One region of the Allorhizobium sp. GW101-3B10 genome, then DNA from elsewhere that is predicted to be linked to it. Evidence: predicted binding sites of a transcription regulator. Region 1 holds the regulator's gene; each other region holds the start of a gene.
What was found. The regulator LexA, encoded in region 1, represses DNA repair genes until DNA is damaged. The targets are predictions, from matches to a motif close to TGTTCNNNNTGTGTTCNG.

Region 1 (3,248 bases):
ATGGGCATCGGGCTCGAATGGGTGCTGGTGATCGCCCATGGCGTCGCCGGCTGGGGCGAGGCGATCGGCTTCACCCGCATGCCAGGCTGGTTCCTGCCGGTCGCCGCGGTCGGCCTCTTGCTGATGACGCTGCTGCGCACATGGCTCCGGCATGCCGGCTCGCTCCTGCTCGCGGCGGTCATTGGGACGGCGGCGCTGGTGCCGGGCACACCCCCGGCCGACGTGCTAATCGCGGAGGACGGCCGGCTCGTCGGCCTTCGCCTCTCGCAGCAAGGCCTCGCCACCAACCGAACGCGCCCGCCGCGCTTCACCTTCGAGCAATGGCAGGCGGCACTCGGAACCGGCGAACATCTCGGGCCGACGGATCTCGGCAAGGCGGCCGGTCTTCCGGCTGCGGAAGCACCGGCGCCGGCCATGCCGCCGATCAAGTCCCTGCCGCCGACGATGCCGCCGGGCCAGCAGGCGCCAAAATGGTCGGAGGACGATCTGCGCAAAGCGCGCGAACGCATGCGCGGCGCGTTGAAGGAAGCGGGCGAGGGGCGGTTTGTCTGCGAAGGCAAGAACTGGTGCGTGGCGCGGCTCGGCAGCGGATGGACGATCGTCACGGTGGAGGAAGCGGCCTTTGTCGGCGGCGCCTGTGACGTGGCCGACGTCGTCGTATCGGCGCGGCGGGTGGCTTTTCAGTCCTGCCGCTCGGGCGCCCGGCTTTTCACGGCCGAGACATTGCGTCGCAGCGGCGCGGTGGAGCTTTCGCTCGGAGACCGAAAAGCACGGGAGATGCGCGTGACCGCGTCGTTCTCCGGCGACTATCGGCCGTGGTCCGTCCATCGTCTCTATGACTGGCGTAGCGACAGCTTTCAGACCGCTCCCTTACCCGACGGCACCTTCGCCTCAACACCGGCCAGTGATGCCGGCGGCCCTGCGGCCGCCGAGGATGTCAGTGATAGCGGCGGATGAGGCCGACCAGCTTGCCCTGGATCTTCACTCGGTCGGGCCCGAAGATGCGGGTCTCGTAGGCCGGGTTCGCGGCTTCCAGCGCGATCGACGCGCCGCGGCGGCGGAAGCGCTTCAGCGTCGCTTCCTCGTCGTCGACGAGGGCGACGATGATGTCGCCGGGATTGGCGTTGGAGGCGTTGCGGATGATGACCGTGTCGCCGTCCAGGATGCCGGCCTCGATCATCGAATCACCCTTGACCTCGAGCGCATAGTGCTCGCCGGCGCCGAGCATTTCGGCCGGCACGTTGATGTCGTGGGTGTTGTTCTGGATCGCCGAGATCGGCACGCCGGCGGCGATGCGGCCCATGACGGGCACGCTGACCGAATTCGACGTCTCCTCGACCGCCTTCGGCGCGACGGGCGGCGTCTTGCCGAGGCTGCCTTCGATGACGCTGGGCGAGAAGCCGCGGCGCGGCTGCAGGCTCGGCGAATAGGCTTCCGGAAGCTTGATCACCTCCAGCGCGCGGGCCCGGTTGGGCAGGCGGCGGATGAAGCCGCGTTCTTCCAGCGCCGTGATCAGGCGGTGGATGCCGGACTTGGAGGCGAGGTCGAGCGCGTCCTTCATCTCGTCGAAGGAGGGCGGAACGCCCGATTCCTTCATCCGTTCGTGGATGAACAGAAGCAGTTCCTGTTGCTTGCGCGTCAGCATGTTCGGAGCCCCAATTGGTGAAACAAATACGGAACATACACTATATGTTCCATTTGTGTTCCGCAAGTGCCTAAGATTCCGTGAAGTGTGCAGTGCGAAATGAAAATCTTTGCAAAACGGCCTGGACGAGACCTGAGCCAGGGTGGTCCTGCGCGCCGCGAGGGACATCCGACTTGCGCCGCCAGCTTGCCAATCCGGATCAAATGGCGCAAATCTCCGCGCGATCACTCCCGCCGACGAGAGGTGTCGTATGTCCGAACTGAACAAGCCGCGGGGTCTCGACCACCTCGTCCTTCCGGTCCAGTCGCTCGAGGCGGCGCGCCGGCGCCTGACCGACCTCGGATTCACCGTGGCGCCCGATGCGCGCCATCCGTTCGGCACGGAGAATGCCTGCGTGTTCTTCGGCGACGACACCTATCTCGAGCCGCTGGCGATCGCCAGCCGCGAGGAATGCGAGGCGGCGGCCAAGGCCGGCAACATGTTCGTGGCGCGCGACCAGGCGTTCCGTTTCCGCAACGGCCTCGAAGGGCTGTCGGCGATCGTCGTCAAGACCGAGGATGGGGATGCGGACCATCGGCGTTTCGTCGCCGAGGGCTTTTCCGGCGGCCCGATGCTGCATTTCGAACGCGTGTTCAAGATGGCGGACGGGTCGGAGGTTATGGGCGGCTTCAGGCTCGCCTTTGCCGCCGATCTACGGGCACCCGACTTCTTCCTGTTTGCCTGCGAGCGGGTCAATCCGCTGCCGGCCGATCGCGGCGCACTGGCGCGGCACGAGAACGGCGCGCTCGGCCTGTCGACCGTCGTGCTCGGCGAGGACAATCCGAGCGACTTCCAGTATCTGCTGGAGGAAGTGTTCGAGCAGCGCGCGGTCGAGGCGCATTCCTTCGGGCTGTCGCTGCAATCGGCCAATGCCGCCATCGAGGTGCTGACGCCGGCCGGGCTTGCCGGCTATTTCGGGCTCGATACCGAGAATCGCGGACGCGGCCTCATGGGCCGGCTGATCGTCGTCAAGGTTGCGGATATCGGCGTGACAGAGCGGCTTCTCGCTGCTAAGGGCATCGCATTCAGCCGCCGCGGCGCGCGCCTGATCGTTCCGCACGAGGCGGGGCAGGGCGTGCCCTTCGCATTCGAGGAGGTTTCATGAGCAATTCGACCCATTCCGAAGTCGTCGTCGGTGACGGCACCGCCAAGGCGGTCTTCTCCAATTCCAAGCGGTTCTCGCTGATCGCCGGCCCCTGCCAGATGGAAAGCCGCGACCATGCCTTCATGATCGCCGGCCAGCTTTCCGAAATCTGCCGCGAGCTGGGCATCGGCCTCGTCTACAAGTCGTCCTACGACAAGGCGAACCGCACCTCGCTTTCGGCCGAGCGCGGCATCGGCCTGGAAAAGGCGATGGAGGTCTTTGCCGATCTCAAGAAGGAATACGGATTCCCGGTGCTGACCGACGTGCACACCGAAGAGCACTGCCGGCTGGTCGCACCGACCGTCGACGTCCTGCAGATCCCGGCCTTTTTGTGCCGCCAGACCGATCTTCTGGTGGCCGCGGCTCAGACCGGCCGCGTGATCAACGTCAAGAAGGGCCAGTTCCTCGCCCCCTGGGACA
Region 2 (3,248 bases), 1.4 Mb from region 1:
CGGTCAGCTTCTTCGAATCGTTCAGCCCTTCGGGGATGTCCGCTTCGTCGAGAATGACGGCCGCCGCAACGACGGGACCGGCGAGCGGCCCCCGCCCGGCCTCATCCGTGCCGGCGACGGGGAAGAAGCCGCGCTTGGCCGCCAGCCTCTCGAACTCGAAATCGGGGCTGGCCGGCAGGTCGGCGAAAAAACTCGGAGAATCGGGTGGCGTGCGAGATTTCATGCGGCAGAAATCGCACGCGCACCCGATCTCCTGCAAGTCCCCGGCATCGACAGCCGGCAGGGGAAGCGGCCGTCGGGGCGGCAGCCAGGGACTTATCTTCCGGCGCAAGGCGGCGGACCGCACCGGAAACGGCAGGGGAGGGCGAGCCGACCCCTAAGGAGGGCAGGCGAGAGACGGCTCGCCTGGGTATCTGATGCGTCTGGATGCGTCCTCCTGGGCGCATCCGCATGGTGTCAGAGCAGCGACAACTGCACGCCGCTGCCGTCCGGCGGCACGAAAAGATCGTCGCGCAGATGCACGCTGCGGCGAACCATGCCGAGCCGCTTGGTTGCCATCTCGAAGCGCCGGCTGATCTGCCAGGCGTAGGGACCGGCGCCCTTCATGCGCTTGCCGAACTCGGCGTCATAGTCCTTGCCGCCGCGCATGGAGCGCACCAGCGACATGACGTGGCGATAGCGGTCCGGATAGTGCTGCAGCAGCCAGTCCCGGAACAGCGGGCTCACTTCCAGCGGCAGGCGCAGCAACACGTAGCCCGCCTCCCGGGCACCGGCGGCCTTGGCCGAATCCAGAACCCGCTCGATCTCGTGGTCGTTGAGGGCAGGGATCACCGGCGCCATCATCACGCCCGTCGGCACGCCGGCCTCGGTCAGCGCCTTGATCGCCTCCAGCCGCTTGGTCGGCGTCGAGGCGCGCGGTTCCATGGTGCGGGCCAGCTTGCGGTCGAGCGTGGTAACCGAGATCGCCACCTTGGCCAGGCCACGTTCGGCCATCGAGGACAGGATGTCGAGATCGCGCAGCACGAGCGCCGACTTGGTGACCACGGTCACCGGATGATTGGCCCGGTCCAGCACTTCGAGGATCTGCCGCATGATGCGCCATTCCCGCTCGATCGGCTGGTAGGGATCGGTATTGGTGCCGATCGCGATGGTGCGCGGCTTGTAGCCGACCTTGGCAAGTTCCCGCTCCAGCAGTTTCGGCGCATCCGGCTTGGCGAACAGCTTGGCCTCGAAGTCGAGCCCGGCGGAAAGGCCCATGTAGCCATGGGTCGGGCGGGCGAAACAATAGATGCAGCCGTGCTCGCAGCCGCGATAGGGATTGATCGAGCGGTCGAACGGAATGTCGGGGGAATCATTGCGGGTGATGATGGTGCGCGGACGCTCGACCTGCACCTCGGTGCGGAAGGGCGGCATGTCCTCGAGGCTTTCCCAGCCATCATCGAAGGTGACGCGTTCATGCGGCTCGAAGCGGCCGGACGGGTTCATGCCGGCAGCGCGACCGCGGCGACGGTCCACCTCGATCCTGAGGCCCGAGGAGGCGACTAGTGCGTCGGCAATATCCGCCGTATTGGCGGGCTGGAAGGCAGCCCGCGCCACAAGAGACAGCTCGTTCATGTTTGCTCCTCGCGGGGCCATCACCCCGTCTCGATGATTAAATTCCTAGCGTGGAAAAGAGAACAATGCAAGAACAAAAATGCGAAAGTGGCGGTGGCAATCGTTTGTGCGATGCGATAAACATAGGCAATGTTGACAGTGATGATGGAATGCCGCGATCAGGAGCCGGAGCTCGCCCAGACGCTTTCCGTTCTTGTCGCGGGTGCAGTCGAGGGGCTGGTGAGCGACGTGATCGTGCTCGATCACGGTTCGTCGGACGGCTCGTCACGCGTCGCGGATGCCGCGGGTTGCCGCTTTTATGCGCAGTGGGACATCAAGGACGTGCTGCGCGCGGCGCGCGGCGAATGGCTGTTGCTGGTCGAGGCCGGCGCCCGTCCGCTGCATGGCTGGATCGACGAGATCGGCGAGTATGTCGCGCTCAACACCTCGCCGGCGCGCTTCTCGCAGTCACGCAATCATCGGCAGCCGTTCTTCCGGCGGATCGCCAGAAGCACCCCGCCGCTGGAACATGGTCTGCTGCTGCCCAAGGGCCAGGCGATCGCCGTCGCAAGGTCCGGCATGGCACTGGGGCACCTGGCGCTGGGACACAAGCCGCGCCGGCTATCGAGCGAACTCGTCCCGTCCTGGGTGGCACGCCAGGGCCGAGCCTGAGGCATCGGCCGCCGGCGTGATCTAGCCGATTGTGTTTCCGGTCGTTTCCGTCGCCTGAAAATACCAGTCCGGCCGCAGTCGAGACAATTGTCGCTCCGCAGCGCCGGCGGCGGTTCGATCGTCGAATATGCCGAAGCAGGTCGCCCCCGAACCGGACATGCGCACGAGGCGCGCGCCGGCATTGCGCAGCATGTCCGAGATCACGGCGATCTCGGGAAGGAGCGCGCGGGCAGGGGCTTCGAGATCGTTGCGCTGGCCGGCCAGAAAGCGGATCCATGCCCCGCGGTCGCCATTGGCTGGCGGTTCGTCGATCGGCGGATGGTCCTTATGGGTCAGGCGCCGGAAGATGTCCGGCGTCGAAACCGCTTGCAGCGGATTGGCAAGCACCAGGGCAAAGCCTGGCATGGCGTCCAGCATGTCGATCTGTTCGCCGATACCGCGCGCCCGGAGCGGTCGGCTTTCCAGGCACATCGGCACGTCGGCGCCGAGCTTCAGCGCGATCTCCGAAAGCCTGTCGGGAGAAAGCGAGGCCTGCCAGAACCGCAGGAGGCCTCTCAACGTCGCTGCGGCGTCCGCCGAGCCGCCACCGATCCCTGAGGCAACCGGCAGTTTTTTTTCCAGTTCGATGGCCACCGGTCGTGTCGTCCGCCCCTGTGCGGTCAGCGCATCCCGCAGCAGGTCACGCGCCTTGAGCACCAGATTGCCGTCCTTGCCCTCGGCCTTGTCCGACAGAAGCGGGCCGAAGCGGCCGTCAAGGCTGAACGAATCGCGCTCCGCCGACGAGAAGCTCAGCCGGTCGCCGTGGCTGGCGAAGGCCACAATGCTGTCGAGCAGGTGATAGCCGTCGGCCCGCTGGCCGGTGACGTGCAGCGCCAGATTGATCTTGGCCGGCGCTGCCTCGCGCGTCGCATGGGCGGGCATGACCTCAGTTGCCGTTCTTCGGCATCTTCAACTGCTGGCCGGGATAGATGCGATCCGGATTG
Region 3 (3,248 bases), 850 kb from region 1:
GGGCAGTACAGCGGAGGAGAAGCCGAGCTTTTCCGCTTCCTTCAGCCGCTGGGCCGTATGCGCAACCGGACGGACGGCGCCGGACAGGCTGACTTCGCCGAAATAGACGCAATCGGCGGGAAGGGCAAGTCCGGCCAGTGACGAAACAAGGGCAGAGGCGATCGCCATGTCCGCCGCCGGCTCAGAGATGCGGTATCCGCCGGCAACATTCAAGTACACGTCGTGCTGTCCGAGTCGAACTCCGCAATGCGCCTCGAGTACGGCGAGGATCATGGCGAGCCGCGAACTGTCCCAGCCGACCACGGCGCGGCGCGGCGTGCCGAGCGTCGTCGGCGCGACCAGCGCCTGCACTTCGACCAGGACCGGACGCGTGCCCTCCATCCCGGCAAAGACCGCGGCCCCGGGCGACTTGGCATTGCGTTCGCCGAGGAAGAGTTCCGAAGGGTTGGCGACCTCCCGCAGGCCCTTGTCCGACATTTCGAACACGCCGATCTCGTCGGTCGGTCCGAAACGGTTCTTCACAGTGCGCAGGATCCGGTAGTGATGCCCACGGTCGCCCTCGAAATAGAGCACGGCGTCGACCATGTGTTCGACCACGCGCGGGCCGGCGATCTGACCGTCCTTCGTGACATGTCCGACGAGCACCATGGTGGCGCCGGTCTGCTTGGCAAAGCGGATCATCGCCTGCACGCCGGTCCTGACTTGGGTGACGGTGCCGGGCGCGGATTCGGCCGTGTCGCTCCAGAGCGTCTGGATCGAATCGATGATGACGAGATCCGGCCGCTTGCCTTCGGAAATGGTGGCGAGGATGTCCTCGACATTGGTCTCGGCCGCGAGCAGCACTTCGGTGTCGGCGGCGTGCAGACGCTGGGCGCGCAGCCTCACCTGCGCCACGGCCTCTTCGCCCGAGACGTAGATGACGCGGTGGCCCTTGCGCGAAAGGGCGGCGGCCGCCTGCATCAGAAGCGTCGACTTGCCGATGCCCGGGTCGCCGCCGATCAGCACGGCCGAGCCGCGCACGAAGCCTCCGCCGGTCGCCCGGTCGAGTTCGCCCATGCCGGTCGGGATGCGTGGCGCTTCCTCGATCTCGCCGGACAGCGAGGTGAGGGTGACCGGACGGCCCTTCTTCGGCGTCTTGCCGGGACCGGAGCCGATTCCGCCCATCGGGTCTTCCTCGACGATGGTGTTCCACTCGCCGCAGCCGTCGCACTTGCCGGCCCAGCGGTTGTGCACCGTGCCGCAGTTCTGGCAGATGAATTGGGTCTTCGCTTTCGCCATGCTGGAGAATTCCCGTGTCCGCGCCTGAGGCGGAACAAAAAGTGAATATCGATCTCTCAGTTAGGAGAAATCGCGGGAATGCGCAAGCCGGTCACGTGTGTCCTCAAAGGGCGTCGATATAGCGCCGCTCGTAGCGCAGGCCGAGACCGGTCAGCAATTCGTAGCCGATCGTGCCGGCGGCACGCGCCGCATAGTCGAGCGGCATGTTGGCGCCGAACAGTTCGATATAGTCGCCGGCTGAAATTGCGCCGGCCGGCACGTCCGTCACGTCGAAAATCGTCAGATCCATGGTGACGCGGCCGACGACCGGCACCTTGTGTCCGGCAATGAAGCCGAAGGCGCCTGGAATGCCGGTCTCGCGCAACGGCACGCCGCTGCCCGAGAGGGCGCGCAGATAGCCGTCGGCATAACCGGCCGAAACGATGGCCAGCCGGCTGTCTCGGTTGAGCGTGGCGGTGCCGCCGTAGCTGACGGTCTCCCCGGCCTTGGCTTCGCGGATCTGCAGGATGCGGGCCTCGGCGGTCGCCACCGGCCGCATCGGGTTCTGCACGCCGTTGACCGCCTCGCCGCCGTAGAGCGCGATGCCGGGCCGGGTCAGGTCGAAGTGGTATTCGGATCCGAGGAAAGTTCCAGCGGAAGCTGAAAGGCTTGAATCGATGCCTTCGAAGGCGGCGCTAACCCTGCGAAATGATTCCCGTTGCCGGTGGTTCATCGGCGAGGCCGGATCATCGCCGCAGGCAAGGTGGCTGAGCACCAGCACCGGCGACAGGCTGGCCGGACGCGACACGTCGTCGGCGAGCGCCAGCGCATCTTCGAGCGGCAGGCCGAGCCGGTTGAAGCCGGTATCGACATGCAGGGCGCAGGGGTGGTCGCCATGCTCGGCGACCGCCGACATCCAGAAGGCGAGCTGTTCCTGCGAGGCGATGACCGGCACAAGATCATGCTCGAAGAAGACGGCTTCCATGCCGGGCCAGATGCCGGAGAGAACGAAGATCCGCGCCTCGGGCGCATAGGCGCGCAGCGTCGCGCCTTCGGCCGGGACGGCGACGAAGAAATCGCGCGCGCCGGCATGGTAGAGCGTCTGGCCGACATCCTCGATGCCGAGGCCATAGGCGTCGGCCTTGACCACGGCCGCGGTGCGCGCCGTGCCGGAGCGCCGGGCCATGTCCCGCCAGTTGTCTGCGAGGGCGGAAAGATCGATGGTCAGCCGCAGCGGGGCGGCGAGGAATTCATCGGAGGCGTCGGTAAGATCGAAGGCGGCAGACATTTTGAAATCGGGAACCACGTGTCGTGAAAGAACTGGCCGGACCCTAGCACTTTTCTTCAAGACTGGAATGCTCGGAGCGGGTATAATTTTGCAATGCACAATGTTTCGCAGAGGGATGCGGCGAACGACATGCCGCTGACGCCGACCGAACGCACCAGCTTTTGGCGCGACGGGCGATTCGGCGGCATGGAATGTCTGAGCGCCACCTTCCAGACCCACGCCTATGCGCCGCATGCCCACGACACCTTCTCGATCGGCGCGATCGAGAGCGGCAGCCAGATCGCCCGCATCCGCGGCGCCCGCGAAGAGACGGGTCCCGGCTGCCTCTACCTGATCAACCCGGAGGTGGTGCATGACGGGGCGCCCGGTCCGGACGGCTACCGCTACCGGATGATCTATCCGAGCGAGGCGCTGTTTCGTGACGTGCTGGAGGAAGTGACCGGCAAGGCATGCCGCTCGACGCCGAGCTTCGCGCGCGAACTGCCGCAGGATGCCGAGCTGGCACGGGCGTTCCACCGCGCCCACCGGGCACTCGAGGAGAATGTCGGCGCCCTGGAAGCGGAGGAGAGCATGTACAGCGTGCTCGCGGCGCTGTTCCTGCGTCACGGAAGCGAGCAGCGCGCGCCGATCGAGACGCGCGAGCGCACCGCCGTCTGGCGCGCCCGCGACTATCTCACCGAACACTTCGCGACGGATATCGGCC

Region 2: AC07Y0_RS14630 (PA0069 family radical SAM protein) is a predicted target of LexA. The motif match lies at 1,673-1,690, and genes of this name have one in related genera.
Region 3: radA (DNA repair protein RadA) is a predicted target of LexA. The motif match lies at 1,309-1,326, and genes of this name have one in related genera.

The regions. Positions count from the first base shown of each region.
Region 1 covers NZ_JBWKZR010000001.1:1,483,157-1,486,404, forward strand. The annotation lists gene AC07Y0_RS07060 (ComEC/Rec2 family competence protein) at 1-957, shown strand, start outside; gene lexA (transcriptional repressor LexA) at 938-1,645, opposite strand; gene AC07Y0_RS07070 (VOC family protein) at 1,896-2,789, shown strand; gene kdsA (3-deoxy-8-phosphooctulonate synthase) at 2,786-3,248, shown strand, end outside.
Region 2 covers NZ_JBWKZR010000001.1:2,911,572-2,914,819, reverse strand. The annotation lists gene rnhB (ribonuclease HII) at 1-223, opposite strand, end outside; gene AC07Y0_RS14630 (PA0069 family radical SAM protein) at 457-1,614, opposite strand; gene AC07Y0_RS14625 (glycosyltransferase family protein) at 1,744-2,265, shown strand; gene AC07Y0_RS14620 (4-(cytidine 5'-diphospho)-2-C-methyl-D-erythritol kinase) at 2,287-3,186, opposite strand.
Region 3 covers NZ_JBWKZR010000001.1:2,330,861-2,334,108, reverse strand. The annotation lists gene radA (DNA repair protein RadA) at 1-1,278, opposite strand, end outside; gene alr (alanine racemase) at 1,382-2,545, opposite strand; gene AC07Y0_RS11490 (AraC family transcriptional regulator) at 2,639-3,248, shown strand, end outside.